DNA from 4 places in the Paraliobacillus zengyii genome. Region 1 is predicted to be linked to each of the others. Evidence: predicted binding sites of a transcription regulator. Region 1 holds the regulator's gene; each other region holds the start of a gene.
What was found. The regulator Rex, encoded in region 1, represses fermentation and respiration genes when NADH is low (regulators of the CRP and FNR family bind a similar motif). The targets are predictions, from matches to a motif close to TTGTGAAATATTTCACAA.
Positions count from the first base shown of each region.

Region 2: a site for Rex is predicted at 3,222-3,239, ahead of DM447_RS07680 (formate/nitrite transporter family protein). Genes of this name have one in related genera too.
Region 3: a site for Rex is predicted at 5,756-5,773, ahead of DM447_RS00485 (FAD:protein FMN transferase). Genes of this name have one in related genera too.
Region 4: a site for Rex is predicted at 1,553-1,570, ahead of DM447_RS09765 (cytochrome ubiquinol oxidase subunit I). Genes of this name have one in related genera too.

Region 1 covers NZ_CP029797.1:458,993-467,395, forward strand. The annotation lists gene thiL (thiamine-phosphate kinase) at 1-258, shown strand, start outside; gene tsaE (tRNA (adenosine(37)-N6)-threonylcarbamoyltransferase complex ATPase subunit type 1 TsaE) at 264-722, shown strand; gene tsaB (tRNA (adenosine(37)-N6)-threonylcarbamoyltransferase complex dimerization subunit type 1 TsaB) at 719-1,426, shown strand; gene rimI (ribosomal protein S18-alanine N-acetyltransferase) at 1,443-1,865, shown strand; gene tsaD (tRNA (adenosine(37)-N6)-threonylcarbamoyltransferase complex transferase subunit TsaD) at 1,865-2,896, shown strand; gene DM447_RS02490 (ABC-F family ATP-binding cassette domain-containing protein) at 3,146-5,083, opposite strand; gene DM447_RS02495 (redox-sensing transcriptional repressor Rex) at 5,289-5,927, shown strand; gene DM447_RS02500 (DUF4305 domain-containing protein) at 5,963-6,166, opposite strand; gene DM447_RS02505 (CPBP family intramembrane glutamic endopeptidase) at 6,170-6,889, opposite strand; gene groES (co-chaperone GroES) at 7,159-7,443, shown strand; gene groL (chaperonin GroEL) at 7,495-8,403, shown strand, end outside.
Region 2 covers NZ_CP029797.1:1,506,848-1,515,250, reverse strand. The annotation lists gene DM447_RS07700 (DUF58 domain-containing protein) at 1-689, opposite strand, end outside; gene DM447_RS07695 (AAA family ATPase) at 693-1,658, opposite strand; gene DM447_RS07690 (hypothetical protein) at 1,810-2,022, opposite strand; gene sda (sporulation histidine kinase inhibitor Sda) at 2,209-2,328, shown strand; gene DM447_RS07680 (formate/nitrite transporter family protein) at 2,360-3,193, opposite strand; gene DM447_RS07675 (DUF5392 family protein) at 3,972-4,415, opposite strand; gene DM447_RS07670 (amino acid ABC transporter ATP-binding protein) at 4,592-5,314, opposite strand; gene DM447_RS07665 (amino acid ABC transporter permease) at 5,307-5,966, opposite strand; gene DM447_RS07660 (ABC transporter substrate-binding protein) at 6,015-6,824, opposite strand; gene DM447_RS07655 (M20 family metallopeptidase) at 6,941-8,095, opposite strand; gene DM447_RS07650 (DUF6171 family protein) at 8,184-8,403, opposite strand, start outside.
Region 3 covers NZ_CP029797.1:99,797-108,199, reverse strand. The annotation lists gene DM447_RS00515 (histidine phosphatase family protein) at 1-237, opposite strand, end outside; tRNA gene DM447_RS00510 (tRNA-Met) at 723-796, shown strand; gene DM447_RS00505 (energy-coupling factor transporter transmembrane component T family protein) at 842-1,654, opposite strand; gene DM447_RS00500 (energy-coupling factor transporter ATPase) at 1,651-2,508, opposite strand; gene DM447_RS00495 (energy-coupling factor transporter ATPase) at 2,499-3,314, opposite strand; gene menA (1,4-dihydroxy-2-naphthoate polyprenyltransferase) at 3,680-4,621, opposite strand; gene DM447_RS00485 (FAD:protein FMN transferase) at 4,623-5,666, opposite strand; gene DM447_RS00480 (FAD-dependent oxidoreductase) at 6,076-7,950, shown strand; gene DM447_RS00475 (Gx transporter family protein) at 8,190-8,403, shown strand, end outside.
Region 4 covers NZ_CP029797.1:1,931,357-1,939,759, reverse strand. The annotation lists gene DM447_RS09770 (cytochrome d ubiquinol oxidase subunit II) at 1-169, opposite strand, end outside; gene DM447_RS09765 (cytochrome ubiquinol oxidase subunit I) at 166-1,521, opposite strand; gene DM447_RS09760 (DEAD/DEAH box helicase) at 1,778-4,972, opposite strand; gene htpG (molecular chaperone HtpG) at 5,152-7,032, opposite strand; gene DM447_RS09750 (IDEAL domain-containing protein) at 7,180-7,569, opposite strand; gene DM447_RS09745 (bifunctional diguanylate cyclase/phosphodiesterase) at 7,717-8,403, opposite strand, start outside.

The DNA.
Region 1 (8,403 bases):
AAGCATGAGAATTTAACGCAATTTACAAGTGAACAACAACGAAACTTTCAATTGTTTGGCGGAGAGGATTTTGAGTTGATAGGATCAGTTCCCCAAAAAGATTGGAATAGAGTCCAAGAGGCAGCTAAGAAAACAAATACGAAAATTACAAAGATTGGCTTTGTATCAGATGAAGAGTCTACTAATAAGCTGGCTTTTATCCATGAAGGTGGAGCGAAGAAGTTATTAAATAAAGACGGCTATACACATAGGAGATAGAGTTTATGACGAAAAAATTTGAGATTATAACACATACATCTGAGGAAACAACGCGTTTTGCTGAAAAGTTAGCAATCTTGTTAAGACCAGGTGATGTAGTCACATTAAAAGGTGATTTAGGTGCTGGTAAAACGACTTTTACTAAGGGAATAGGTGCTGGATTAGGTGTTAGGCGAACAATAAATAGCCCCACCTATACAATTGTAAAAGAGTATGTCGGTGAATTAACACTTTATCATATGGATGTTTATCGTCTAGAAGATAGTGAAGAAGACATTGGATTTGACGAATACTTTAATGGAAATGGTATATCGATAGTAGAATGGCCACAATTCATTCAACCGTTTTTACCTGAAGCGCGGTTAGATATATCTTTAGAAGTGATAGACGATCTAAAACGAAAGATTACATTTTATCCAAAAAGCGCTGATTTTCAAAGGTTATGTGAGGAGTTATTACGATGAATATACTAGCAATAGATACATCAAGTGAGACGATGGGAATTGCCATATACGAACAAGATAAATTGAAAGTTGAATATATTTCTAACAGTAAGAATCAGCATTCTGTTCGATTAATGCCTGCTATTCAGCAACTTATGAGTGATGCAATGTTAGCGCCCAGAGACTTATCAAGAATTGTTGTTGCGAAAGGTCCGGGGTCGTATACTGGTGTAAGAATAGGATTATCAACTGCTAAAACGATGGCATGGTCTTTAAATATTCCTGTAATAGGAATTTCTAGTTTAGAGACACTAGCACTACAGGCAGCAAGTTTTCAACAACTTATTTGTCCGTTTTTTGATGCGAGACGTGGATTAGTCTATACTGGATTGTACCAACCTAATGATATTGGTGTATTGGAATCAGTAGAAGAGGAACAAAATATTTTATTTGAAGATTGGTTAAAGCAATTAAAACAAAAAAATGAAAAGATCATTTTTTTAAGTCCAGACATAGAGATGTATAGGGAATTAATAATGGAGACACTTGGCGAGTTGGCCATTATTCCATTAGAATCATTTCATATTGCAAGACCATCACTATTAGCAATAGCAGGAAGAGATCGTCAACCTACTAATGTACATGAGTTAATTCCAAATTATTTACGGTTAGTAGAGGCTGAAGCGAAATGGTTAGAAGCACAAAGGAAAGAACATAATGGATGATATCCTTTTTAGAGAAATGACATATAAAGATATAGAAGAAGTAGCAATGATTGAAAAAAAATCATTTACCTTACCGTGGACAATAGATATATATGAAAAAGAGTTGACGGAAAATTCATACGCACATTATTATGTTGTAGAAAAAAACGATAAGATCATTGGTTTTTGTGGTGTATGGATCGTAATTGATGAGGCACAAATAACAAATATAGCTATCTTGCCAGATTATCGTGGTCAAAATTATGGTGTAGGTTTATTCCAATATATTATTAATCAAGTTATTGCAAGTGGGGTAAGAAGACTTTCTTTGGAAGTACGTGTATCAAATATAATTGCACAGAGGTTATATCGGAAGTTTGGTTTAAAACCGGCCGGTATAAGGAAAAATTATTATACTGATAATAATGAAGATGCAATAGTGATGTGGGTGGACTTATAATGCATACAAAAAAAGATGAATACATATTAGCAATAGAAACGAGTTGCGATGAAACTGCTGCTGCGGTTATTAAAAATGGAACAGAAGTAGTAGCTAACGTAGTAGCATCACAAATTGAAAGTCATAAGCGTTTTGGTGGTGTTGTCCCTGAAATTGCATCACGACATCATGTTGAACAAATTACAATTGTATTAGAGGAAACATTTGAACAAGCTAAAATGACTGTAGATGATGTTGATGCAATTGCTGTTACAGAAGGCCCAGGTCTAGTTGGTGCTTTGTTAGTTGGGGTAAATGCAGCAAAAGCCTTAGCATTTGCTCATAATAAACCACTAATTGGTGTACATCATATTGCGGGTCATATTTATGCAAATCGGTTATTGGAAGAATTCACTTTTCCACTCCTTGCATTAGTTGTTTCTGGTGGACATACAGAGTTAATTTTAATGCGAGAACATGGAAAATTTGAAGTCATTGGTGAAACGCGAGATGATGCAGCTGGTGAAGCTTATGATAAAGTTGCCAGAACATTGGATTTACCCTATCCTGGTGGACCACAAATTGATAAACTAGCACAAATAGGTAAAGAAGTGATCGATTTTCCACGTGCTTGGCTTGAAGAAGGCTCTTATGACTTTAGTTTTAGTGGCTTGAAATCCTCCGTAATCAATACGATTCATAATGCGACGCAACGTGGAGAAGTTTTAAAGAAAGAAGATATAGCAGCAAGTTTCCAAGCTAGTGTGGTAGAGGTTTTAACAGAAAAGGCTTATCAAGCAGCAAAGAAATACCAGGTAAAGCAAGTTATTGTAGCAGGTGGTGTAGCTGCGAATCAAACCTTACGAAAGTCCTTAACAGATAAGTTTGAACAGGAACCAGTAGCGTTACTCATACCACCGTTATGGTTGTGTACCGATAATGCTGCAATGATAGGCGCTGCAGGATCGATTGCTTACACCTTAGGTCATCGTTCAGATTGGTTTTTAAATGCTAACCCTGGGTTAGATATTGAGCTCTATGGTCGACGCTAAGAAGCGAAAGGATAAATAATTCCTTTCGCTTCTTTTTTAAATGAAAAACTATGTTATCCACAGAAAGTTATTCGAAATGTGGATACATTTTTACAAACCCACTAATAACATATACTATAGTTGTGCACAATTTCTGTGGGTAAGTAGTTAAAAAACTGTTGATAAAGTGGATAACTTGTAAATACATTATATTATAAGTACTTTTTATGTATATAACCCTGTGGACAATAAAAAAGGCTAACTCTTTTGTTAGCCTTTCACTTCTTCCTGAAGCAATTCCCATTCCTCCATTAAATCTTCCATTTGTTTATTATTCTGGTCATTTTTTTCTGTTAATTCTAAAGCTTTTTCATGATCTTGAAAAATTTCTGGCTGGCATAATAAATCTTCATTTTCAGCTATTTCCTGTTCGAGTACTTCTATTTTATTTTCTATTTCTGTAATTCGTCTCTCTTTCTTACGTTGTGTTTGCTTCTTTTCTTTATCAGTATGAAAGTTAGTCTTCACGTCTTTGGTTTTTGTGACTTGATTAGAAGTCTGCTCTTCTAATTTTTTTAATTCAAACGCTTCTTGTTTCTTTTCTAAGTAATAATCATAATCACCTAAGAAAATAGTAGCCCCGTCTGGTTGCATTTCGATAACTTGAGAAGCAATTTCATTAATGAAATAACGATCATGTGAAACGAAAATCAGTGTTCCTGGAAACTCTAGTAATGCAGCCTCTAATATCTCTTTACTGTCTAAATCTAAATGATTTGTTGGCTCATCGAGTACTAATAGATTTGCCTTTTGCATCATGAGTTTAGCAAGAGCTAGTCTAGCCTTTTCACCACCACTTAGGGAGTTAACACTTTTTAAAACATCGTCACCAGAGAATAAAAAGTTACCAAGCACTGTCCGTATATCTTTTTCATTTACTGTTGGATAATCGTCCCAAAGTTCCATTAAAACAGATTTAATGGAACTGAGATTTGCTTGTTCCTGATCATAATAACCGATTTGTACATTGCTGCCAATATCGATAGACCCACTAGAAGGCTCTAGTTCATCTATAATCGTTTTTAATAAAGTGGTCTTCCCTACACCATTAGGTCCAACTAAAGCGATGCGGTCACCTCTATTTGTTTGGAATGTAAGGTCAGAAAAGATAGTCTCTTCATCCTTGTTATAACGAAAAGCAAGGTTATTAATTTTTAAAACATCATTACCACTTCTACGATTTATATTGAAGGAGAAGGTGGCTGAAGATTCATCACCACTGGGTTGATCTAATCTATCCATCTTTTCTAGTTGTTTTCGTCTACTTTGTGCTCTTTTAGTTGTAGATGCGCGAACAAGATTCTTTTGAACAAAATCTTCAAGTTTTTTTATCTCGGTTTGCTGTTTCTCGAATTGCTTCATTTCTAACTCATAATCTACAGCCTTTTGTTCTAAATACTTAGTATAATTACCATGATACTTTTTCGACTGATTACGGGAAATCTCATATACCGTTTTCGTTGTCTTATCTAAGAAATAACGATCGTGTGAAACAATTACAACCGCACCATCATAATTATTTAAATAACCTTCAAGCCATGTTAATGTTTCAATATCTAAATGGTTTGTTGGTTCATCTAATATTAAAATAGAGGGCTTTGATAGAAGTAGTTTTCCTAACGCTAAACGTGTTTTCTGACCACCACTAAGTGTATTAATTGGCGTTTCTAGGTCGTAGTCTTGAAAATGCAAGCCATTTAATACAGACTTTATATCGGCTTCGTAGTGATAACCGCCCTCCATTTTAAAGGCTTGTTGCTGTATATCATATTGTGCAAGTAGTTGTTGATATCTTTTTTCATCTTGAATAATTGCAGGATCGCCCATTTGTAATTCCATTTTACGAAGTGCAGTTTCCTTTTTTATTAAATCCTCGAAAACATGAAGCATTTCAGCCCAAATGGTTTCATTGGTCTCTAGCCCAGTGTTTTGTGCTAAATAACCTAAGGAGACATCTTTTGGTTTATGGATTTCACCTTCATCGTAAGAGAGGAGACCAGCCATTACTTTTAGTAAGGTTGATTTACCTGCCCCATTTCTACCAACAATAGCAATCCGATCGTTGGTTTGTATTTCTAATTTTATATTTGATAGAATTAATTCAGCACCATATCTCTTCACTAAATTGTTTACTTGCATTAAAATCATCTTTTTGTTCACCTCATCTTTTCTAGTGTATCGCACTTTTTATCACACTAGCAAGCAAATGGACGTGTATTAATTGGTGAATTGCTTTATACTAGAAGAAGTAAGTGAATTAGTTCACGACAAATACGTTGGATTTTAAAAACGTATGGCTTTAGGTCAAGGTTTATTAGGGGTTTGTACAAATTGTTATAAAGGGGATTGAAATATGCAAAGTAAAATACCACAAGCAACAGCTAAAAGATTACCATTATATTATCGCTTTTTAAATAATTTACATATACAAGGAAAATCGCGTGTCTCTTCAAAAGAACTGAGTGAAGCAGTAAAAGTTGACTCTGCAACGATTAGACGAGATTTCTCGTATTTTGGAGCATTAGGTAAAAAAGGTTATGGCTATAATGTCGAATATTTATTAGGCTTCTTTAGAAAAACATTAGATCAAGATGAGACGAGCAATGTAGCATTAATTGGTGTAGGTAATTTAGGAACTGCCTTTTTGCATTATAATTTCACGAAAAATAACAACACAAAAATAGAAATGGCATTTGATGCAGATGATGGTAAAGTAGGCCAAGAAATTGGAGGTGTACCGATTCATCATATAGATGATTTGGAAAAGAAACTTGGTAACGTTGAGGCGGTTATTTTAACTGTACCAGGTGCAGAGGCACAACAAATAACGGATCGATTAACTGATTCCGGAATTACAGGTATTTTAAATTTTACACCTGCACGTATAAATGTTTCAGAAGATGTCCGAGTCCATCACATTGATTTAGCAGTTGAGTTACAGTCATTGTTATACTTCATGAAGCATTATCCAAATGATGCAGTAGAGGAATAGAAATAAAGCAGTGACCTAATTAGGTCACTGCTTTATTATTTTGAATTCTTCGCTTTCTTTATATGAATGTGTATTCTAATTAGGCGAATTGCTACTGCAAAATCTAAAGTAGCAAATATAGCAAATAATAGAATTAATAAACTCCAACCGGTCTCTTGGATTGATGTTATCCCTATATATGTGAATGCAATCCCAATACCAATGTAAAAGGTTGCTGCAACCAATGGCGAGGTTCGCATATGTTAGCCTCCAATCACTATCATTTGTAATTTTTCATATTGCTCGAGCATTTTCTCAAGCTCTTCTGGTGAAATACTTAATTGTGCAATGACGACCATTGTATTCATCGATGCATGTGCAATGATTGGTACAATAATCCGTTTTGATTGAACATAAATAAACGCAAACACAAATCCAATTGTTAGATAGGTTAAAATGTGTGGGAAATCATTATGCACCACTGCAAAAATTAAACCAGAAGCTAAGGCGCCAATAAAGAAGTTCGTTCTTTTATATATGCTTCCGAAAATGATTTTTCGAAAAACAATTTCTTCTAAAATTGGACCAATTACAGCAACTACAATGATAAAGATTGGTGCTGCTCTTGCAATTTCGATTATATTTTGGGTATTCTCTGAATCTGGACTAACTCCAAGAAATGTTGTTTGAAGATAGTTGATAACCCCTTGGCCAATGAATGCTAAGATTAAGCCTATAAGAGACCAAATGATTACCATACCATTACTGGCTGCTTCTGGGTCTTTTCTCAAATTTTTCTCAGGTTTTAACAACAGTAATATAATGAGTAATGCTGCCAAAAAGCTGAATACGGTCCACGCGATACCTATTGTTCCAAAATAGTCTTCGTTCACATCAGCAATTTCTAGGACCAATAGAAGTGGATAAGAAGAAAGTTGCATCAATATATATGTTCCTAAGATGTATATGTAGTTTCTAGTCAAAGCTAAACGTCTCCTTTAATAATATATAATTGTCCAATATACGTATTTTAACATAACTTTAGAATAGAATTGTACTAGTTCGATTTTTCTAATTGAATGATGAAATCCAATGTAATTTACTATGTTTAAAAAAAACATAAAAAAAACAAGTGCAATACTTGCAAAATGGTAAACAATTCATTATTATAATAATTGTGTTAGCACTCTTCATTGGTGAGTGCTAAGAATAAATAAAACCATTTTGAAATATATGAAGGAGGGTTTTTATAATGTTAAAGCCATTAGGAGACCGTGTCATTATTGAACTCGTAGAAGAAGTACAGAAAACAGCAAGTGGAATTGTTTTACCAGATTCTGCACAAGAAAAGCCGCAAGAAGGAAAAGTTGTTGCAGTCGGGTCTGGTCGTGTAGCAGATAATGGAGAAAGATTTCCTTTGGAAGTCGCAGAAGGAAATACAATTATTTTCTCTAAATTTGCAGGCACAGAAGTGAAGTATGAAGGTAATGAATACTTAATTCTTCGTGAAAGTGACATTCTAGCTATTATTGGCTAAGCGAAGACAATTAATTTTAAAGATACTTAAGAATCAAGGAGGGCTTTTAAGATGGCTAAAGAATTGAAATTTAGTGAAGATGCTCGTCGCGCAATGCTACGAGGTGTAGATACATTAGCAAATGCAGTGAAAGTAACATTAGGACCAAAAGGACGTAATGTCGTATTAGGTAAAAAATATGGTTCACCGCTTATTACTAATGATGGTGTAACAATTGCTAAAGAAATTGAATTAGAAGATGCGTTTGAAAATATGGGTGCACAGCTTGTAGCTGAAGTTGCATCTCAAACAAACGATGTTGCTGGTGATGGTACGACAACTGCAACAGTACTTGCACAAGCAATGATTCAAGAAGGTTTGAAAAACGTTGCTTCTGGTGCAAATCCAGTAGGCGTACGTCGTGGTATTGAAAAAGCAGTGAAAGTTGCAACTGAAGAATTACGCAGTATTTCTAAACCGATTGAAGGAAGAGATTCAATTGCACAAGTTGCAGCAATCTCCTCTGGTGACGATGAAGTAGGACAATTAATCGCAGAAGCTATGGAACGCGTTGGTAACGACGGTGTTATCACAATTGAAGAATCAAAAGGTTTCAATACAGAATTAGAAGTAGTAGAAGGTATGCAATTTGATCGTGGTTATGCTTCTCCATATATGGTTACTGACCAAGATAAAATGGAAGCAGAACTTGAAGATCCGTACATTCTAATTACAGATAAAAAAATCAATAATATCCAAGAAGTACTTCCTGTTCTAGAACAAGTTGTACAACAAGGTAAACCACTTCTATTAATAGCTGAAGATGTAGAAGGCGAAGCACTTGCAACACTTGTTGTAAACAAACTTCGTGGTACATTTAATGCCGTAGCAGTTAAAGCACCTGGTTTTGGTGATCGTCGTAAAGCTATGCTTGAAGACATTGCAGCATTAACTGGTGCAGAAGTAATTACAGAAGACCTT
Region 2 (8,403 bases), 1.0 Mb from region 1:
ATATCATCTGATTGATCTACATTTAAATAAATCATGACGTAATGATCAGCTGTATAGTCATGCATGTTTACTTGTAGCTGATTCGTTCGAGCAGAAGCTTTCCAATTGACTGAATGGATTGGATCGGATTCTTGATAGGTTCGTGTACCGATCTTCATAAATGGATCATCCATAATCCAACGTTTGACTGATTGTTCACCTAGAAAGCTATGGACAGGTAAGCTTAACTCCTCTATTTCTAATAGTTTTGGATAGACAGTTAAAACTGCATCTGTATTAAATTGCTTAAACTTTTCTTGAAAGCCAAAAAGGTCACCTGTTGCTAATGATACTGTTTGTAGGGCATATACACCACGTTTTAAACAGGTCACTTCATGCCTTCTCGTTATTTTTTGATATGGAAGAAAACTAAACAGTGTACGATGAAATTGTTTATCTTCTGAGACGTGATCTTCTGTCTGTTTTATTGCTAAATGTCTATTAATTTTAGATTCTAAACGAACCCAGGGTAATGGCAATATTTTTTCATTCGCTATTTGATCGATAAGTTCAACTACCTGACCTTCAAACACAGCTAGTTTATTAAATTTCCGATGATATGTGATTTTAGTTAATCCCCATCTTTGATAAAGACTACTTTGTAGATAAATAAATCCAATCGTCACAACAATGACCCAGGCGATATTCATATGCTATGAACCTTCTGTTTTAAATGATTCTGTAGGAACTGTGACCCGTTCTAGTACATTATCAATAATATCATCTGCTCCATTTAAGCTTCTTCTAGCCATTGGTTTTAAGACTAACCGATGACCCAGAACAGACTTTGCCATCATTTTAATATCATCAGGTATAACGTAACTTCTCCCTTTAACTGCTGTGTATGCTTGTACTGCTCTTAACAAAGCTTGCGAACCACGTGGACTGATTCCAATTAATACTTCGCTGTGGTGTCTTGTTTCCTCCACAATAGCCATTATGTATTCCAATATTTCATCACTTACATATACATTTGTAAAAAGATTCTGTGCTTCTATAAGACTTTCTTTACTCACAACTGCCTTAAGTGATGCTAATGGATCATTATCCTTAAATCGCTTTAGTATTTCCATTCCTTCCTCTTTGTCTGGATACCCCATTTTAATCTTTAAGAAAAAGCGGTCTAATTGTGCTTCTGGTAATGGAAATGTTCCTTGGCTTTCAATTGGATTTTGAGTAGCTATTACCATAAACGGACGATCCAACACATGCGTCTTTCCATCTATCGTTACTTGTTTTTCTTCCATGCTCTCTAACAAGCTAGATTGTGTTCTCGGTGTTGCACGATTAATTTCATCTGCTAATAGTAAATTCGTAAATAATGGTCCAGGTTGGAATTCAAATTCCCCTTTATTCGTTCGGTAAATAGTCAAACCTGTTACATCCGTGGGTAAAAGATCTGGAGTGAATTGAATTCTGTTGAACTTACAATCTAGTGAAGTTGCTAAAGACTTTGCCAACAATGTTTTACCTGTGCCTGGCACATCTTCTAACAATACATGACGTGAAGCAAGTAACGCTACTAAGAGTTGTTCTACAACATCGGATTTCCCAACAATAACTTGTTGCACATTTTCTTTTATTCTATTCGTAATCGTTTGAATATCTTCTAAATTCATAAATAACCTCTCTCCTTTCTATGTTTGCGCTTTCAATTGAACTTGCTATTAAGAAAAAGTAAAATTAGCTATTGTAGAATGTTTATATTTCTAAAAATCGGGAAAAATACGAAGGAAATCATTGTTAAATTAGAAAACTAATCTCAATTTTTCATACAACAATAATAGACCACCAAAAAAACAGTGAAATAAATACAGCTGTTCCTAAGATAAAACTTTTTAACCTTTTACTTAGTGAATTAGGAATGAAGTGCAATAGCAGGCTAATTATTAAGCTAGTAATAATAACAAACAAGACAGCATATAAAAATATCCCTAACAAATTATCTACAGGAAATACCATTGATTCAAATAACGTTGTCATCTCTCCACCTCTTAGGACATACTTGTTCAGTTAAATATTAAACGATACCGATTTAAATAAAGTATAGTACAAATTACATTATAACATTTCCACTAAATTAATAACTACTATTTAGTTTATTATAAGCCAACCATTTACTTAAACAAACAAATTTTAATTAATACCATAAAGAAAGTGGGAGATGAGATGGAACGATTAACTGATAAACAACTTATTGAAGCCTATCAGACTGCAATTAGGTTAAAACTGGATAATCAATTTATCTTTTTATTAAAAGAAGCATTGATTGAACGAAAAATAAAATAATGCTGACATTCAATCGCTATTGTCTATTTCATTAATTTATTTTATTTGAAACGACTGAAAGTGGAATATCATCTCCCCTTTTATCAGATATATTTGGTCTTTCTTTTAGATATGCAGTCCAATAAGCAACAGCTACAAATAAAGTACCACCTACAGCATTACCTAAAAATACTGGCACAAAATTACTTAAATATGCTAACCATGTAAAATGACCTGCAAATATAGCAGCAGGAATTAGAAACATATTAGCTACCACATGTTGAAAGCCTATTGCAACAAAAGCCATCGTAGGGAACCAAATACCCAATATCTTACCACCCATATCTTTTGCACCATAACTTAACCAAACTGCTAAAGCGACTAACCAATTACATCCAATTCCAGATACAAATGCTTGTAAAAATGTTGCGTCTAATTTATGTTCTGCTAAACTAATTGTTGCTGTTAAATATGCTCCAGTCTCTGTTAATCCAACAATATGCCCAAAAAAATATGCAACAAATAGTGCGCCGATAAAATTACTTAGTGTGATAATACTTATATTTTTCAATAATTGCAACGTGCTAATTTTATTTTCCATTCGTGACAAAGGAACTGCCATCATATTTCCAGTTAACAATTCACCACCAGCAAGAAGTGTTAGAATTAAACCGATTGGGAATAATGACGCTCCAATAAAAGTTGAAAACCCTCCCCATTCAACAGGCATACTCGCTGTTACACGAATATATAACAAGAACCCAAGTGCAATAAAGGCTCCTGCTTCAAATCCCAAAACAGAAGATTGTAAAATAGATAAATGCGCCTTTTTTTTTCCAGACGATACCGTATACGTTGCAATTTCCTGTGGCGTATAAAAACTCATGTCAACCAAACCCTTCTTCTAATTAGTTATGTGAAGTTATGCACAACTAATTATACCAATGTTCTACAGGAAAACATATGAACATTTTTCAACTCTTTTTAAAAGTATTATTTGTGATTAAGTATCCATAGACACCGGCATAACATTACTTGCGTCAAAATTGCCATCAACTGTGACATAACAAAATCCCCTGACCGACCCGCTACTCAAGTGAAATTGACTCCCTTTCCGCAGGCACGGCTTCAGCTAACTCGGAAACTAAGAACGTTTCCGAGTGGATCTTCAGCCCGTGGGATTTCGATTACTCATCCCATCGAAAACATTTGCTGTTCCTGCAGGAGTGTCGCCAATTTCACTTGATACGCTAGTTAGGAGAAATAAATAACAATATTCACTATGAAGAATTAGGTTATCTAGGGAATGAAGCAAGTTTGAAGAAAAACTGTAATTGTAATGGAGAATATAAACAATTGATAAGCATGTCTTTAGCTAAAGTGTCATTATTCCATATACAATCATCATGTAGAATCTGAACTAGCTTTGGAAATATACGTAGACTCCTGTGGGAACAGCGCGGGCTGAAGATCCACTTAGTAAAGCGTTTTTTGCTTTACTAAGTTAGCTGAAGCCGTGCCCACGGAAAGCGAAGTACATTTCCAAAGCGGCATGTTATGTCACATTTTCTATCAACTGTGAATCTTAACAGTAATAAAAGTTTTATATTTAAATTAAATAAAAAACTAGCAAACATTTAAAATGCTTGCTAGTTTTTCGTGTGCTATGAAAATGTATCTTGCTTTTCTTTATTCTCTTCTGTCAAAAAGTTGAAAAAAATTTGGAGACTCATTTTAGAATGTTCTTTCACCATATTAATATATGCCTTTTTCTTATCATCAGCAACAACATGGCTAGTCTTTATACGTTCAATCATGTGTTCCTTACCAATCTGATGAATCTTTTTATTAACATGTTTTGCTTCTTTATATAACGCCATTCCGATGGAGGCAATCAAAGCATAAGTCACCGCAATTGGTAGCATATCTTCGCTCCAATTCCCTTGAAAAGCCATAATTATTAAATTAATCCCTCCTACTAACATGAGAGGAAATGCAAACAGTATATATCTCGAATTTCTTTTCATTAAAGGTTGAACTTGTTCTGCGATCTTTTCCATTTCTCTTTTTATGAAAAACGGCATGTGCTCAGATATTAAAGGATTCATAAAAAACACCCTTTCATTTTATTAACAATATATGTTTTTATAATACTACTATACACATAAAGCTTAAAAACCTATTATAACCATTATATAATGACAAGGAATTACGGTCAATTTAAATGATTTGTCATCATAAAAAAAGAATTAACCTCATCGAAGTTAACTCTCTTTTTAACAACCTATAATATTTTTTCTAAGAAAGATGCTGCACGCTCTGTTTTAGGTTTATCGAAAAACTGATTTGGTTCGCCTTCTTCAACTAATTTACCATGATCTAAAAAGATTACACGGTCAGCAACTTCACGAGCAAATCCCATCTCATGTGTTACGACAGCCATCGTCATACCAGAATGCGCTAAATCTTTCATTACATCTAATACTTCTTTAACCATTTCGGGGTCCAATGCTGAAGTTGGTTCATCAAATAACATTAACTCAGGTTCCATTGCTAAAGCACGAGCAATTGCTACACGTTGCTTTTGACCACCTGAAAGACTACTTGGATATGCTTCCTCTTTATCCGTTAAACCGACTTTAGCTAAAAGCTCTTTCGCTTTTTCTTGTGCCTGTGCTTTTGATTCGCGTTTCACTTTCATCGGAGCATACGTTAAGTTATCCAAAACAGATAAGTGAGGGAATAAGTGAAAGTGTTGAAATACCATACCAATCTTTTCTCTTACTTTCATAATATTCGTTCCAGGATCTGTTAAGCTTTGACCGTTAATATATATTTTACCTTCTGTCGGTTTTTCTAATAAATTGATGCATCGTAAAAAAGTTGATTTACCTGAACCAGAGGGCCCAATAATAGAGACAACCTCACCTTTTTTAATTTCTGCTGAGATGTCTGTTAATACTTCATTGTTTCCAAACTTTTTTGATAGATTTTCTACTTTAATCACTAACTCTCAACCTCCGTTCCACAAGCTTACCTACTATTGTAAGTCCCATAACTAATAGATAATATATCACACCAACAAATAATAACGGTTCAAAATTGCGATACATTTCAGCACCAACGACCTGTGCACGGCGCATTAGATCTAAGTAACCTATTGTTGAAACTAAAGCTGATTCTTTTGTTAGAGTAATAAATTCATTCATTAATGCTGGCAAAATGTTCTTCATAGCTTGTGGTAGTATAATATCCGTCATCATCTGACGATACGGTATTCCTAATGCTTGTGCAACTTCAGTTTGGCCTTTATCAACTGCCTGAATACCAGCACGAATAATCTCTGATACATATGCAGATGAATTTAATCCAAATGCTAAAACTGCTGATAAAAATGGTTGGATATCATATCCTGTAAGTTGAGGAACAGCAAAATAAATAATCATTAATTGTAATATTAACGGTGTTCCACGAAATATTGATGTATACGCATCAGCAAACCATCTCAGTGGTCGAATGCTACCAATTTTAAATAATGCTAAGATGGTTCCCAATATGAAACCAAATATAATAGCGACAAATACAAACTTTAATGTTACCCATATTCCTTCTATCATAAAAGGAATATAAGGCACGATTTGGGTAAAATCCAAATTCATGCCTTACACCTCATTTCTTCCTATAATATTTTATTTGACTAATATAATTTATTCTTCTTCACTTAACCATTTATCTTTTAATTCTTGTAAAAAGCCACTTTCTTCTGCTTGAGCTAGAACTTCATTCACTTCATCAACCATTTCGCTTCCTTTTGGAAATGCAATCGCCATTCCTGGTGAACTTGTTGTTGGATCATCGAATCCAGCAAGATCTTGCTCCTCTATATAACCAGTAGCTACGGCTTTATCCATGTATGCTACATCAATTCGATTAGACATTAATTCTTGAATTAATATTGATCCAGTATCAACAGCTTTTATTTCAAAGTCTGTATCTTCTTGAATCTTCTCTGCACCATCTTGTTGAATCGTACCTAATTGAACACCAACAGTTTTTCCTTCAATATCTTCTAATGAAGTGATTTCGGAATCCTTAAGTGTTACAAACATTTCACCTGAATGGTTATATGCTGTTGAGAAATCAACATTTTCAGCACGTTCATCCGTTGCCGACATACCCGATAATACCATGTCTACACGATCATTCTGTAGTGCTCCAATTAAACCATCAAAATTCATATCTGTAATTTCTAATTCATATCCTAGTTCATCTGCTACATAATTAGCTAAGTCAATATCAAAACCAACGAAATCGCCATCCGTATTTCGTGATTCAAATGGTGGGAAATCAGCAGAAGTTGCCATTTCTAATACTTCTTTATCTTCTGATTCAGTTGCGTCTGTCGTTTCTTCTGAAGTATCCCCCGTCGTTTCTCCTTCATCAGATGTACCACAAGCTACTAAGAATAGTGAAAATATTCCAATAAGTGCTGCCATTAAGAAAAATTGTTTTTTCATTTTTATCTTCCCTTCTTTTATCTCTTTGTAACGTATATTTATACACGATACTGCATTTTAACAAATATTTATGCATTTGGGAAGAGTAAATCAAAAATTAGCTCATTTTTTAGTTATTACTTGTTAAATTCCGCATTTATTTTTTTAAGTAATGTTTTATCAGCGACTATGTCATAGCCAGTCATCGCTAAAGCTAAAGCACCACGAGCAATTACAGTATGCCCCTTTTCGGTAATTGTTTTATCTGCGAATTCAGTTGTGTGTGCGATTAAACCTGGATGATCGAAGCCAATATACGGATGAATAGCTGGCACAACTTGACTCACGTTCCCCATATCAATCGAACCATATGATGCATTGGAAGGGTTCACTTTCGTTTCACCAGCTGCATATAAATTCTTCGTGAATAAATCAGATAACGTTTCATTTGTATGCATATCATCATAACTCAACTCATAGTTACTCATTTCAATTGATGCACCAGTCATTGAAGCTGCACCTTCTGCGATATTTTTCACCTTTTCTACTACTTCATTCAAATAAGCACGATCTTTTGCACGGACATAGAATTGTGCTGTTGCTTTATCAGGAACAACATTTGCAGCAACCCCACCTTCTGTTATGACACCGTGAATTCGAACATCAGACCGAACGTGTTGTCTTAATGCATTAATACCATTAAATAATTGGATCACGCTATCTAATGCATTAATACCTTTTTCAGGAGCAGCTGCAGCATGACTTGTTTTGCCATGGTAGGAGAATTGTATCGCATCCATTGCTAATGAATGACCACTCTTTGCTGAGACATCTCCTGGATGTACCATCATCGCGACATCAATGTCATCAAAAATACCTTCGTCAGCCATTGGTACTTTAGCACCGTTCGTTTCCTCTGCTGGGGTTCCTAGAACAATGACTTTACCTCCTGTTTCGTTTATGACTTTACTCAAGGTCACACCAGCACCTACACCCATTGTAGCAATCATATTATGACCACAACCATGTCCAACACCCGGTAAGGCATCATATTCGGACATAAATGCTATTGTCGGTCCGGGTTTATTGCTATCATAAACAGCTCTAAATGAAGTTTCTCGATCAACTAAACCTGTTTCCACTTCAAAATCATGTGACTGTAAGAATTCAACCAGAAGTTTCATCGAGTTGTATTCCTGTCCACCTAATTCAGGATGATGATATAAGTAATCACTCATCTCCCATAGTTTGTCTTTAAACATGTCTAAATTTGATTGTAGTTTATTCTTCATAATATTATTCCCTTCCCATCTAGTTGTATGTATTCATATAGTAATGATTAAATATAATGCTTAGTGAAAATTTATGCAAGTCATTACTTCATGAATTGACTAGCCATTTCGAACCAGTTGGATCTGGACATTTTTTATAAGCCAATTTTGCTCTAAATGCAACAAAACAACCGCAGTATCCACAAGTCGTTTCATATTGCAGGTTTGGACATTGTTCACAGATTTGCATTCTAGATTGATAAATATCTTCTGTTACTAGATCAGGTTCTAATGCTAATTGCTCACTCACAAGTGCTTCTACTTCTTCT
Region 3 (8,403 bases), 360 kb from region 1:
TTTAAAGTCGGACATTTCCACTAAATCTACATTTAATGCTTTATTAATAATCTCTGCTGTACGCTTTGCTCTTTTCATAGGACTAGCAATAATTAAATCCCAATCTGCACCTTCAAAATATGTTTTACATGCCTCTGCTTGTTTAACGCCATTTTCATTTAATTCAATATCTGTGCCCCCTTGTATTCTTCCTTGTAAATTCCAATCAGTTTCCCCATGTCGAATTAAACAAATCATCTATTTTCTCTCCTCTATAAATATTTTCTTTAGGCTGTTTTTACAAAGCTAGCTTTTTACAGAAAATCTATACACTCCGACGTAACTTACCCGCTACGGAAGCAAATGGGTTCCCTTTCCGCTAGTACAGTTAAAGTATCGTCGATTTAGATTAATCCACTAGTTTTTTCTATAATAAATTAACTATGCAAAAAATAGAAATATGGAGTTTAATTTCTCTATAAAATATGATTTTCAACTCACGAGAGGATACCTCTTTCTAGCGATGGAAATATACAGAGACTCCTGTGCCCACGGAAAGCGACGTATATGTCAGAGCAGTATGTTACGTCGGACTTCCCCACTATATTTAATATTCAAAAAACACCTTTATCTATTATAGCAAATTTTTGTCTTACTTGATTCATTAGAAACATTTTAATGAAATGCTATTGACACAAGTTAAGCGCTATTGTATGATATCACTTGTGCCTTTGAAATAACGTAGCGGCGTAGCTCAGCTGGCGAGAGCGTACGGTTCATACCCGTGAGGTCGGGGGTTCGATCCCCTCCGCCGCTATCGAAAAACCTTCTTGATATATCAAGAAGGTTTTTTTCTGTTCATTTATAAATAAGTAACTACGTTAGAACGTAAGACAACAAGTACTACCGTTAAAATCGCCATTACTAACAAACTAATAGTATCTGATTTTTGCCAAGCTAGCCTTCGAAAACTTGATCTAGGCTTGTCTGATTGATACCCTCTCACCTCCATTACATCAGCCATATTTTCCGCTCTTCTTAAAGAACTAACAAATAACGGCATGATGATAGGAATGAGTTTTTTCATTTGATCTACTAGTGATCCTTCTCCAAAAGTAGTACCTCGTGCCCGTTGTGCATCCATCACTTTTTGTGTTTCATCTAATAAATTCGGAATAAAACGTAAAGAAATAGAAAGCATCAATGCAATTTCATCAACAGGAAGCTTAAAAAAACGTAACGGACGCAGTAAGGAATTAATACCATCTGTTAAGTCGATAGGTTTTGTTGTTAATGTTACAACGGTTGAGATAAAGATAATCATTACAAATCGGCAAAAAATATATAGTCCATTTAGTAAACCGAATGTTGAAATCGTTATGGGACCCCAATCTATATAAACCGTTCCACCGCCAGTGAATAATACTTGAAGGAACACCGTAAATAATATTAACCAGATAAGTGGACGCACACCACGTAAATAGGTTTTTATTTTCACTCCCGAAAGAAACATGACGATAAAGGTGAAAAGACCTAACAATACATAAGTTTGCCAGTTATTCGCAATAAATATAATACCTATAAAATAAATAGCAGTAATTAATTTTGCTCGTGGATCTAAAAGATGTATCCGTGAATCGCCAGGAAAGTAACGACCTAATATTAGCTTATTCATGCCAAGCCCACCTCAATTAATCCTTCTGTCAGTTCATCGATTGTCAAACATACATCTGGCATTTTAACACCTGTTTGTCGCTCTATTTTTAATTGCAGCTTTCTGGCCTCTGGCAATTCCACATGCCATTTTTCCAATCTTTCAGGATCTGAAAAAAAGGTTTTTACTGATTGGTGGGCGGCAATCGTTCCTTTCTCCATTACTACTACATCTTCAGCATATTTAGCAACATCATCCATATCATGCGTAACAATAATTGTTGTTAGTCCTCTTTCTACATGAATCTTTTTTATCATTGATAAAATGCCTCGTTTCCCCTCTGGATCTAAACCTGCTCCGGGTTCATCTAAGAGTAAGACATCTGGATTCGTCGCTAGAACACCAGCAATAGCCACTCGTCTTTGTTGTCCTCCTGACAAGGAAAAAGGTGACATTTTTAATATGGCTTCATCTAATCCCACTGCATAGATAGCTTGTTTCGTTCTTTCCTTTACTTCACCCACTGATACACCAAAATTCATCGGCCCAAACTGAATATCCTTTTCAACTGTTTCAGCAAATAATTGTGCTTCTGGAAACTGAAACACCATTCCTACATGTTTCCTTATTTTCTTTAGTGCTTGTTTTTCCTTATTTGCTGTTATTACTGTATTGCCAACGATGATACTTCCCGTACTTGGTAATAGTAATCCGTTAACTGTCTTCAATAAACTTGATTTACCGGCACCAGTGTGGCCAACTATTGCTGTAAATGACCTTGTTGGCAGTGTCAGCACTATGTCCTTTACTACGTTTGCATTTTTTAGCGGTCCTATTTGATAATCTGCTGTTACATTTTCAAATTTTATTTGCATAACCATGTCACCAGTTCATCTTCTGTCATATAAGTCTCCGGTATGTTTCGACCACGGGCTTGCAAGTTACGTCGAAGTTGTTCTGAAAAAGGAGCTTCTAGTTGTTTGTTTTTCATAAAAACCTCTCTTGGCGTACCTTCTTGTACAATTGTGCCATTATCCATCAACAGGATTCTGTCAGCAAGTGCTGCCTCATTTCGGTCATGGGTAATAGATATAATGGCTATTGACTCTCTCTCTTTTAACTTCTGTAAAGTAGCAAATAATCCACTTCGGCTTTTTGGATCTAGCATAACAAACGCTTCATCTAAAATGATTAATTTAGGTGTTAAGGCAAGAATACCTGCGATCGCAACTCTTTGCTTCTGACCGCCAGATAATTGCGAAGGATCCGTTAATGCATGATTACGCATTCCCACTAATTCTAGTGCGATATCTACTCTTTTCTTCATTTCATCATAGGGCATATTTATATTTTCCAAACCAAACGCGATATCATCTTGAACGCTTGTACCTATAAACTGATTTTCAGGATTTTGGAACACGATCCCTACTTGTTTACGAATATCCCATTTTGATAGTTCATTTAATTCAAGGCCATTAATATTGATTGTTCCTTTTTCCACTTCCATTAATCCAACTAGTAATCGGGCTAAAGTGGATTTTCCTGATCCATTATCTCCAACAATTGCAACCCATTCGCCCTTTTTCACAGAAAGGGAGACATCAGATAAAGTCTGTTTTTTCACTCGTAAATCATAACGAAATGCTAGATCTCGTACTTCTAAAATTGTAGATAGCTCCATCAAACTTTCTCCTTTCCCTTCTAACATATATTAAAGAATTCAACCTTCGCACTATAAAACAGTCGCTTAAATCTTGATATAACAAGAATGATCCAAAACAGAAGTTAACTTCACGCTACTTTGTAATCATCCGTGCGTTTGACTTGACGCACTGAGAGGAATTCTGTCATAAGAGGTATAAAGTTCTTACCCGCTCCTCAAATGAAATTGACTCCCTTTCCGTAGCAGAAATCAACATGGCAGTTACGACAGAGTCTATGGGTATGCAGTAATAAACATTTTTAAAAGTGTCAACCTTTATAATGAACACACGCCAAACTCATAACAGCCAATTTTTAGCGCTTTTTTTAAGTGAGAAAGTTGAGTTAAAGAATAAATATCGATATCATTAACATGGTTACAACCGAACCATTTACTAACACCAGGTTTTTTATCGCTACAGAAAATGTTTCTGATTTAATCTGTTTCCGATTAAATTTACGAACTAGCTGATAGACTGGATAACTAACTAATAGTGCAATAATAACAATAGGTGGTAATAGACCGAGAATTACTGCGACTAAGATTGCTAAAAATGAAAGAAAATATAAACCATTAAACAGCCAGACAGCATATTTTTTTCCAATGTAATAAGGCAGTGTAAAGCGATGATTGGCAATATCCTCTTTTAAGTCACAAATATTATTAGCTAGCATCAAATTAGCTATGGTAAACATACATGGGAAGGAAACTAACATAATCTCTAATAGTAATAGAATATCAGCTTCAAAGAGAACTGTCCTACCTTCCCATAATAAATGTAAAATACCTTGATCGAATGCATTGACATATACAGATAAGAATACAATACCGAATCCCATTGATACACCAGAGAATAACTCACCAAGTGGCATGCGAGACAAGGGAATCGGGCCAAATGTATAAAAAATGCCTATTGCAAAACAAACCATTCCAACTAATAACACGAATAAATCTGTCCGGAACACAAGCCAGATTCCTAAACCTGTAGCCAGGGTTAATAAACTTAAAATTGTAATAATGACTACAATCTCCCTGATTTTATATTGACCAATCACATTGTGGTTCTCTCGATAGCTTTCAGATGAGGCTTTTCTAAAATCCATATAATTATTAATCGCAGTTGTTGTTAGATCAAAGGAAAGCATCGCAACAAAAAAGATCGCTGTATTTAATGGTTGGAACGTATCATAACGATAATAAACAAATAAGCAACCAATTAAAAATGGAAAGACGCTCGCTATCTTAGTCTGAATTTCTACTAATTTTAGAAATGTTGAAATAGACATTTTATTCGCTCCCTTCATTTTTCAAAGAACTATCTCCGATTATAAAGGATTCATTCGTTAATTCGAATTCATCCTCCAAGCCAGAAGTAAGAAAGATCTTGTTATCTTTATCCACAAAGATTGCTTCCACACCATCCTGTTTTTCGATAAACGCCATTCCATCCTCTAACCCTTTCGAAAAAATTAATGTTGACAACGCATCCCCGTCTATTGACTTCTTACTAACAATTGTTACGCCTGCGATTTCATTATCAAATGGATAGCCTGCTTTTGGATCGAGTAAATGATGGTATCTTTCACCATCTACTTCTAAATACCTTTCATAGACTCCAGAGGTTACAATGGATTGATTACTTGCTTCTATCTTACCGACCGTTTCCCCACGTGTTGAGAACGGATCTTGAATTCCAACAGTCCACTCTTTACCAGAAGGATTGGTTCCTTCCACATAAATATTTCCACCTAAATCGATAATAGCTGTTGTCACATCATTTTCTTCAAGCACTTTGTTAACTTGATCAGCTATAAAGCCTTTAGCAATTGCACCCAAGTCTATGCGCATATCTTTCTCTTTTAAATAAACCGTATGCTTCTCTTCATCTAATATAACCTTTCGATAATCTATTAATGGAAGAACGGCATCAATCTCTTCTTGATCAGGTTTACGCGCATCATCATAGCCAATATGCCATAGTGACGTTAAAGGACCTATCGTAATATCAAATGAACCCTCGGCTTTTTGACTATAATCTTTGCCTGCTTTTATTAACTGAAATATTTCTTCCGATACTATAACAGGTTCTATACCCGCTTGAGCATTAACCTCGTCAATTTGTGATACCCCCGCATCCTCTTCTAAACCAATTTGACTAGCAAGGACTTCCATTCGTTCAAACACCTTTTTTAAAACCGTTTCTTTTTCTTCATTATAAATTTTAACCGTGACCACTGTGCCCATTAAAAACTCTGTTTGCTTATAAGGTGTTTCCATCACACCGTTATCTTCTGAACTACAGCTTGTTAAAAAAAATAAAACAATAAACATTATAATTGCTGTGTTTTTTATTTTCATCACTATCAAAACCTCTCTATAAAATAATAGACTTACATCTGTCTTATAATCTAATAATCTAATTGTGAACAAAATCACATTATTATTTTATAAGTATAGCATCGCTTATTTTTAGTGTCTATCTAACGATCCGTTCCTTTTCCACGTTTATATGGAGAAAAGCCTGTTGTATAGCTGTTTCTTTAAATATGAAAACTTAATGAACTTTTTAGTTTATTTTATTTTATTACTAACTTGTGAACTTTATAGAATTATTTATATATAATCTTTAAAAACTCTAGACACTTTCTAGAACTAGCTGTAAAATATAAATTAGTTGTTCAATGATTCACAATGGAAGTTTTCAGATTTCTAAATTTTATTAGAGGAGTGCAAATTTATTATGACAAACAAGAATATCATTGTTATTGGTGCTGGTTATGCTGGCGTTCATGCCGCACAAAAACTTGCAAAAAAGTACAAAAAAGATGATTCTGTTACGATCACTTTAATTGACCGTCATTCTTATCACACAATGATGACTGAATTACATGAAGTCGCTGCTCACCGCGTAGAGCCTGATGCAATTCAATTTGACTTACGTCGCTTATTTAACCGTACGAAAGTGAAATTAGTAACAGACAATGTAATCAATGTAGATCACGATGCAAAAAAAGTTACAACGGAACATGGAGAATATAATTTTGATTATTTAATTCTTGGTATGGGTGGAGAGCCAAATGATTTCGGAACTCCTGGTGTAAAAGAAAATGGTTTCACGTTATGGTCTTGGGAAGATGCTGTGAAACTCCGCGAGCATATTGAAAAAACCGTTGCACAGGCAGCTGTCATAAAAGATGATGGAACACGTTGTGCGATGCTGACATTTACTGTTTGTGGTTCTGGATTTACTGGAATTGAGATGGTTGGGGAATTGGTAGAATGGAAGGAACGTCTAGCAAAAAACAATAAAATTGATCCAGATGCTATTACATTATATGTAGTAGAAGCTGCCCCAACGATCTTAAATATGCTTGAGCGTAGAGATGCAGATAAAGCAGAAGCTTATTTAGTAAAAAAAGGCGTTAAAATTCTCAAAGATTCCCCTATAGTTGAGGTTAAGGAAAATGAAATCATCTTAAAATCTGGTGAAACTGTACCTACACATACATTAATTTGGACAGCTGGGGTCAAAGCGAATTCAGATACCAAAGATTATGGTATGTCCACAGCACGTGCAGGTCGGTTAAAAGTAAATCAATATATGGAATCAGAAGACTTTGAGAATGTCTATGTAATTGGTGACTTAGCTTATTATGAAGAAGAACCAGGTAAAGCAACACCACAAATTGTTGAAGCAGCTGAACAAACAGGTATGACAGCAGCTAAAAGTATTATTGCTGAAATTAGTGGTGGAGAAAAAGAAGCGTATGAAGGCAAATATCACGGAACGATGGTGTCAATTGGCGCTCGTTACGGTGTAGCTGATTTAATGGGTGTTCACTTAAGTGGTTGGTTAGCAAACTTTATGAAGCACATGGTTAACCTTTATTATTTCTTCGGAATCAGAAGTGGCTATTATATGTTTCATTATATCCGACACGAATTCTTTGAAACAAAAGATAAACGTAATATTTTCCACGATTTCTTAACAAGACATGGAAATGTACTATGGAGTTTACCATTACGTCTTTTCGTAGCAGGTTTTTGGCTAGTGGAAGCTGGTGCGAAAATATGGGGTAAAGAAACGTGGGAAACAGCAACAGCTAGTTTTTCAACTATTCCTCAGCTATTTAATGGCCTAGGAGAGGATTCATGGTTAGTCGGATCAACAGTCAGAATGCCGTTTGAATGGTTACAAACGACCACAAGTGGTGCAAGTGAAGCAGCAGAAACGGCTACAGAATGGTCAACACCTATTTTCAGCAAGATGCCTGGTATTTTTGAATGGTTTATGCAAATAGTCTTGCCTACGCCTGAAATGGCTGTTTTCATGCAGAAATTCATGGTGTTTGTTGAATTGGCAATTGGGTTAGCAATTCTTGCTGGTCTATTCACATGGTTAGCAAGTGCAGCAAGCGCTGGATTCCTCGTAATGTTTACTCTATCCGCTATGCTTGGATGGGATAAAATATGGGCCCTTCCAGCAGCAATTGCCTTATTAAATGGCTCTGGACGTACGTTCGGTTTAGACTACTGGGTAATACCTTACATTCAGCGCAAAGTAGGTAACTGGTGGTATGGGAAAGAACAAGCAATTTATCAAGATAAGAAGTAGGTTGAAGAGGAATAGTGAGAGGTTCTTTAAGCCTTTCACTATTCATCCCCTCATTTTTTAAAAACAATGAAGGGAAAATAAGAAGGATGCACAATGATGGTGCTAAAGTAATGAAACATTGGTATCATAGTATTATTAACGCATGTTTCTTTTTTACCTTTTGTTGTTTTTTAAGACAACAAATATGAAGTCTAGTTGAAACACGAGATTCTATGCAGCAAGAGATTGGAAGTGGCACGATGACCAAAAATCAACGTCTTGTTTATATATCGTTATTAGCTGCGCAAGCGGTGATTATTAGTTTATTAGAACGTGCAATCCCTTTTCCTTTTGCAATCGCTCCAGGAGCAAAACTTGGTTTAGCTAATATTATTACATGCATGGCCATATATACCTTATCCGTTAGAGATGCAGGTAAAGTTGTAGCCATACGTTTAGTCCTAGCCACCCTAC
Region 4 (8,403 bases), 1.5 Mb from region 1:
CCCAAACCGGTGATAAATATCTTGAAATTATTTGATTGATAATATGATCTTGTTTCGTCATTTTTGCGTAAAAGGCGTAAAACCCTGCACCGAAATCGATCGATGCAATGATCAGATACCCATACAAAAATAACCATAGAACAGTAATTCCAATTATTTCATAACTCATTTTTCTTCCCCCTCTTCCATAGTTTCAGGGTAGTGTTTTTCTAATTCTATCTCTGCCGGATTGTCTTTAAATAATTTTCTTAACGTGATAACAAATAATGTACCTAAAACAATATATAAAGCTAAAAACAAAAAGAACATATGCAAAATATATGGAGATGATGTTGCTGCTTCTTCAACTCGCATATAACCACGCAAAATCCATGGCTGTCTTCCTTCTTCTGCGTATATCCAACCGAATTCTACAGCTAACATTGCTAATGGTCCAGTTAATGCTATAAGCCAAAGCATAAATTTATTATTTTCATCCCATTTTTTAAATCGAGTTAGAACCAGATAGAGAAATGAAATACCGATTAAAAACATTCCAATTGAAACCATTGAATCAAACATATAATGTATCCACAATGGTGGACGTTCATCTTCGGGCGTTTCTTCTAAACCTGTAACTTCGCTCATGAAATTTCCATGTGCTAAAAAGCTTAACGCTCCAGGTATTCGAATTGCGCCAACAATTTCATTGTCTTCATTTAGCCAGCCAAATAAGAGCAGATCAGCGTTCTCTTCTGTTTCAAAAAGCCATTCTGCAGCAGCTAATTTTTCAGGCTGATTATTTGCCAGATATTTTGCCGATGCGTCTCCTGCAACTGCTGTTATTAAAGAGAATACAAACATTGAGATCACAGTTAGCTTTAACGCCTTTTTATGATACTCAGCAGCCCCTTTTCGTCGTAATAATGCAATTGCAGCAATCGTTGCTAGTATTGCGGCAACTGTAAGATATGATCCTCCTACTACATGCGCAATTCTAGTTGGTGCAGATGGATTTAACATTGCTTCAAGTGGATTGACAGCAGCGAACTCTCCATTCTCCATTGTGAAGCCATCAGGTGAATTCATAAACGAATTTACTGTCGTAATGAAAACTGCAGACATACCTGCTCCAATTACAATTGGTAATGAAATAAACCAATGTGTAAATTTCCCTTTAAATCGGTTCCACGTATATAAATAGATACCTAAGAAAATTGCTTCAAAGAAAAAAGCGAAAACTTCCATAAATAACGGTAATGCTATTACATTACCTGCAAGTTGCATAAAGTTTGGCCAAACTAATGAAAGTTGCAGACCAATTGCTGTTCCTGTAACAACACCAATTGCGACAGTTATAACAAAACCTCTTGCCCATCGCTTCGCTAATAACTCATAATGTTTGTCTTTCTTTTTAATTCCGATAAATTCTGCTAATGAAATAAATAATGGCACACCAACACCTAATGTCGCAAAGATGATATGAAATGTCAGGGTCATTGCTGTGATTAATCTACTTATGGTGACTGTATCAAATTCCATTGGTTATTCCTCCTTCGCGGCTATTACATTTAAGTGAAGTAATACACATACTATGTTTTCTATCTTAACATTTATCAAGTAAGAAATGTTATCCTTTTACATTATAAACTTTAAGGTTCAAAAAGTTGTGAATAGCTAATGAAGTTTCTGTGACGAATTCGTGACGATTACCTTTTATTAAAATATCATTGCTCTTAATTTACCTTTTAACGTATTAAATAAACCATTATTTTCGTGAAAGTTTGAATTGATCTATTTAAAGCATCAAAATATCACGAATGTCATCTTCCGTAATTGCCGCGCTAATTTGTTCTTCTGAATCAATGATTTCACCGATTAGATTTCTTTTTTTATCTTGTAATGCGTGCATCTTTTCTTCAATTGTTCCTTTAGAAACAAGTTTTATCACTTGTACATCTCGAGTTTGTCCAAATCGGTAAGCACGGTCCGCAGCTTGTTCTTCGACAGCAGGATTCCACCAGCTATCATAGAAAATCACAGTATCAGCTCCTGTTAAATTAAGTCCTTGTCCACCTGCTTTCATTGATATAAGGAAGATATCTCGTACACCATCATTAAAATGGTTACATGTTTTAAGACGATCTTCAGCAGGTGTTTGTCCATCAAGATAGAAATAAGCATGTTCTCTGTTGGTTAATTCTCTACCAATTAGATCGAGCATCTTCGTAAATTGCGAGAAGATTAACACCCTTCTACCTGATTGTTTAATCTCTTCAACTATAGCCAACAATTGCTCGAATTTTGCTGATGTTCCTGTGTAACCATCAATAAAAAGACTTGGATGACAGCAGATCTGTCGTAATCTTGTTAATCCTGCCAAAATTCGAATTTTGTTTTTTCGAAATGTCTCTTTATCCAAATGTTTTACTGTGTCATGTCTTAGTTTAGCCAAATATGCTGTATATAGTTTCTTTTGTTCCGAAAATAACTCAATTGTTTCGAGTGTTTCTGTTTTTTTAGGAAGTTCTTTTAATACTGTAGTCTTCAACCTACGAAGTAGAAAAGGACGCGATCTCCTTGCTATTGTCTTTCTAGAAAGTGTGCTGTATTCCTTAAGTCCTAAAAATAGATCTGGAAAGATAACGTGGAAAATAGCCCATAATTCTTCTATTGTATTTTCTACTGGTGTTCCTGTTAGAGCAAATTTATGATCAGCATCAATCCGTTTAACGGATCTGGCTGTTTGAGTGACAGGATTCTTAAAAGCCTGTGCTTCATCAAAAAAGACAGTATGATAAACATTCTTTTCAAAAATTCGGATGTCCTGACGCACAATTGGATAGGAAGTAATAATGACATCCATCTTCAGTAGATTTGTTTGTTGTTTCATCCTTTTATTTTTATTTCCGCCAATAACAATCGCTTTTATTTCTGGTGCGAATTTAGTAAGCTCAGTTAACCAATTAAAGGTAATAGATGATGGGCATACAATCAATATTGGCCGCTTCTGTTCCCGAATGGCTGGCAACTCAGATAAAATATAAGTAATACTCTGAATCGTTTTACCAAGTCCCATGTCATCGGCTAATATTCCACCGAAGCCATAGCTAGCTAGTGTTCTTAACCATTGGTAACCATCTACTTGATAATCCCTTAAAATAGATATTAATTTTTCAGGTACAGCAAAAGCAATATTTTTAGGATCTTCAATTGTTTTTAAAAAGTGGCGAAATGAGTCTTCCACTAAAAAGGTATTGCTCGATTCGACCGAATCGAGTATCTCCATATACTTAACTATTGGAATGGTTAAACCATCTACTAAATTACCGGTTTCTTCTCTAGGTAGACCTTGAAGAAAACGATTTATCTCGTCAAATTCTTTTGTATTTAATGTGAGTAAAGCACCATTTTGCAAACGATAATATTTACGCTTTTCTTCCAATGCTTCTAAAAGTTCTCGAATTTCATCATCTGGTATTCCATCCATTTCAAAAGTGAATTCTAGCCAGTTTGTTTTTTCTCTTTTAAACTTCACTCTTATTTTGGGAAACGAGTTACTTTTTACAATCCGGTTTCTAATTGCAGTTGTTGTATAAACTTGTGTCAACCGTTGTAAATCTGGAAGCTTATAATATAAAAAGTCATATTCTAACTCCTCATTATAAAGAACATATCCACTCTCAGTCGTAGCAAACAGACTATCTTCCATAACTTGCAAAATTTCGGCTTCTTTAGCTTCATCTCTTATAAACAGGGTATTTAACGTTGGTTCCCTATTTTCTAATGGATTAATCACAGTATTTTCATAATGAAATTCTAGTCCTGCCAGCAAACGGTTCTTAACACGATCCAGATAGAGTTTAGCAATCAACGGGATTTGTACAACATTTTTTTGTAGTTCTTTTGAAATCGTAACCTTTCCTAATCCATTCAGTCCTGGTACAACTTTTTCTAAAAAAAAGTTTACTTGCTGATTAGGGATTGGTATTTTATTCGCATTTGAATTATCTAATATTCTTTTTAATTCCGTTAATTGCTTCGTGTGTTGCTGATTTAATTGTTCGAATTTACCATCGAAGAAGACCATCTTATAGGACAGAAACACAATCATATTATCTAAGCCGTCTACAATTAATTGGTAACCATCTTCAGCTGTCTCAATTAATTCAAACAGTAACGGTAATTTTTCTTCGGTTAGTTGGATCCCTTGATAAGTAGCTGATTTATAATGAACAGTAACCTCTGATACGTTTTTTAATGACGGTAATATTTTGGCCCATGAAGTAGCAGGAATGAGTATTTGCTGCTTTTTTATCTGATCGATGGTTTCACTCGATAAATGCTCGAGATAAAAACGTTCATCCGTCATAAGTTGAATTAGTAATTGAATAACTTCATCCGTCTTATGATTAAAACAATGTTCTTGTAAGTCAACTATAAACCCTGAAGAAATTCTATAGGATCTTCCTTCTTTAAGATTTGTTAGGAACGCTCGAATATCTGACACATTTACTCCAGCTACTTTCATTTCTATTGTTAGTAGATGACCTTCTTTATCTACTATTACAGGATTGCAAATAAAAGCAACATCAAGTACTTTTCTATTTTCAAAATGTAATTGTTCTGCACTTGTGCGTGAAGTGGGTTGATTAAAAATTTCCAACAAGCCATTTGTCAAATGTGGTGATGGCTGAGAGTCATTCGTCTTGCGTTGTAGTTCATTGATTGTTATTAATACCGCTGCTACATGTTGACAATCAAACGTATAACTAGCTAAATTAGGGCAGCTACAAGTCGCTTGGAAATCTTTATTTGATTTTTTCTCAATTTCAACTTGAAAAGCTTCTTTACCTAAAACAGTTGCTTTACATAAGTTCGGTGTACTTGTTTCAATCTTAACTTTATTATTACGATAAAAAACATTCCCACTTTTATAGGAAAGTTCACCGCATCTAGCTTCTATAATTTTACGGTCTAATTTTAAATTCAATTGTTTAGTCACTCCTATGAAGAAAAATCCACTAGTGGAATTGTATCACATCAGCACATAAATATAATAAATAACAAAGCGTACGTAAGCAACTAGTCTCGCCTTCCATATGCAAATGCTTCCAAATAAAACATAAAAACAACCTCTTCTAAAAAAGAAGAGGTTGTTTTTATATAAAATTAAGCTAAAGCTTTCCAGATATCATTGGTAAAAGCAATCGGGTCTTCTACAGCTAGTCCCTCAATTAATAATGCTTGGTTATACAAAATGTTTGTATATACATCTACTTTATCCTTGTCTTTAACAAATGCATCTTTTAATGATTCAAATACATCGTGATGAATATTAATTTCTAAGATTTTATCAGCCTTCACTTCTTGGTTATCAGGCATCATACTTAAAATTTTCTCCATCTCAATTGAAATTTCACCATCATTACTTAAACAAACCGGATGAGTTTTTAATCGTTTAGATACTCGAACATCTTTTACTTTACCAGATAATACAGTCTTCATATGATCTAATAAATCATGATTAGCTTTTGTTTCTTCTTCTGTATTTGTTTCTGTGTCATCTGAATCAAATCCTAAATCACCACTTGATACTGATTTAAATTCTTTGCCTTGATAATTCATAATCATTTTGATTGCAAATTCATCAACGTCATCTGTAAAGTATAAAATCTCATAGCCTTTATCTAAGACCATTTCAGTTTGTGGCAGTCTTTCAATTCGCTCATTTGTTTGACCTGAAGCATAATATATAAACGTTTGATCTTCTGGCATTCTCTCTACATATTCTTCTAGAGTAACGAGTTTCTTTTCTTTAGAAGAATGGAATAATAATAAATCTTGTAAGATATCTTTATTTTGACCAAAGTCGCTATATACACCATATTTTAACTGGCGTCCAAATGAGGTATAAAATTTTTCGTATTTTTCTCGATCATTTCGTAACATTTTTTGCAATTCTGTTTTTATTTTCTTCGTAATATTTTTCTCAATTAATTTTAATTGACGATCATGTTGTAACATCTCACGAGAGATATTAAGTGATAAATCTTCTGAATCCACAAGCCCTTGGACAAAACTAAAGTAATCTGGTAGTAAATCTGCACATTTATTCATGATTAATACACCATTTGAATATAATTCTAGACCTTTTTCGTATTCTGCAGAGTAGTAATTATATGGCATGTTTTCCGGAATATATAAAATCGCTTCATAACGAATATTCCCATCTACACTAACATGAATATGTTGTAGCGGTTTATCAAACCCATAATGTTTATCAGCGTAAAACTGTTCATAATCTTCTGTTTTTAGCTCATTTTTGTTCTTTTTCCAAATTGGTATCATACTGTTTACTGTTTGTTCTTCAACAACTTCTTCTGTTTCATCTTCGTCATCTGCTTTTAATTGCTCTTCAATGATATCCATTTTAATTGGATAACGGATAAAATCAGAGTACTTTTTAATTATCGTTTTCAATTCATTTTCATCTAAGAAGCTTTCGAAGTCATCTTCTTCTGTACTCTCTTTTATATCTAATGTGATAGTAGTTCCAACAGTATCTTTCTCGGCTAATTCTATCGAATAACCATCAGCGCCTTCGGAGTGCCATTTATATGCTTGTTCACTACCTAATGCTTTTGTCCATACTGTAACAACATCTGCAACCATAAATGCAGCGTAGAAACCAACACCAAATTGTCCGATAATATCATGTCCATCTTTTACTTCATTATCTTTTTTGAATGCTAATGATCCACTCTTGGCAATCACACCTAAGTTGTTCTCTAATTCTTCCTTCGTCATACCAATGCCAGTATCTGTAATAGTTAGTTGACGTTTGATTTTATCCGTAGCCACTTTTATGTAATAGTCATCTTGATTAAATGTGATCGAATCGTCCGTTAGGGCTTTATAATACATTTTATCAATCGCATCACTCGCGTTAGAGATCAATTCTCTAATAAATACCTCACGCTTTGAATAAATAGAATTAATCATCATTTCTAATAGTCTTTTTGATTCAGCTTCAAATTGTTGCTTACTCATATATCGATACCCCTTTCAAATTTTAAAATAGCAGTCTTAACTAACGAGTGCTAACATTACTTATTTACCATATAACAGAAATCATGTCAATAAAATAGCCACAAAAAAAGACATCCAATCCATAGGAAAAGGATGTCTTTGCTTATCTTAATTCGAACGAAAATCTTCTTGAGTAGAATTAGGTTTTGACTGGTATGCTTTAATGTAAGCTTGTTTTTTTGTTTTTTTTACATATTGTAGTTGTTTTGTTAAATCAAGAAACCAAGCTTCATCTTTTGTTTCTAATGCAATATCAATTAATTGACGTAATTGTTTCTCAGTCTTAGATACTGTCATATCCAATTTATTTAGTTTAATCTTATTAATTTGAATACTATGACCCATAAGCATTTTGTTATCACTTGCTACAACACGTAATTGAATAATATTGTGATCTAATGCATTTTTTTCAACAAAACCATGAATTAGCTCACCTTTACTTGATTTAGCTCGAACCCAGTCACCAATTTTAACTTGATTTGTATGATTCGTTTCCATGCATTGCCACCACCTTATTAAAGTAAAAAAGCTTATTACTATTTAATAACAAATGCGTAGTTCTAAATGGGTTATTAATTAAATAGTTACTGTTCATTTTATTTTTAAATTGCAGAAATGTCAACGATTTCGCATTGGCAATTGATCCTATTGATTGTCATTTCTGAATATATCAATTTGTTCGGCTTCTAATGGTTGGCTAAAGAGAAAACCTTGTACATAGTGACAGTGTTTTTGTTTAACATATTCAAACTGTTCTTCTGTCTCAATTCCCTCTGCAATAACGATCAACTTAAGCTTTGCTGCCATTTCAAATACGGCAGTCAGCACGGCATCGTCTATTTCGTCAATTAGTAAGTTCTGAATAAATGATCGATCAATTTTTAACGTATCTATTGGTAAATGTTTTATTACATTTAATGATGAGTAGCCCGTTCCGAAATCATCAATTGCAATTTTGCAGCCTAACTTTCTTAGTTGCTTAATAAGACGAATTTCTTTATTTTTATTTTTCATAATTGTTGATTCGGTAATTTCTAATGTCAAAAGTTCTGGATTAAAGTTGGTCTCTTCTAATATTTTGCATATCTTCGTAACAATTTCTTGATCTTGTAATTGCACAGGTGATAGATTGACAGATAGGAATAACGGCTTATCTAATTTATCATTCCATTTCTTCATTTGCATACATGCGATACGTAACGCTGACTCTCCAATTTCATGTATTAAACCCGTCTCTTCAGCAATTGGAATGAATTCTGCAGGAGTAATCAATCCAAGTTCTTTGTGTTCCCAGCGTAACAATGCTTCTACGCCAGTCATTTTACCTGAATT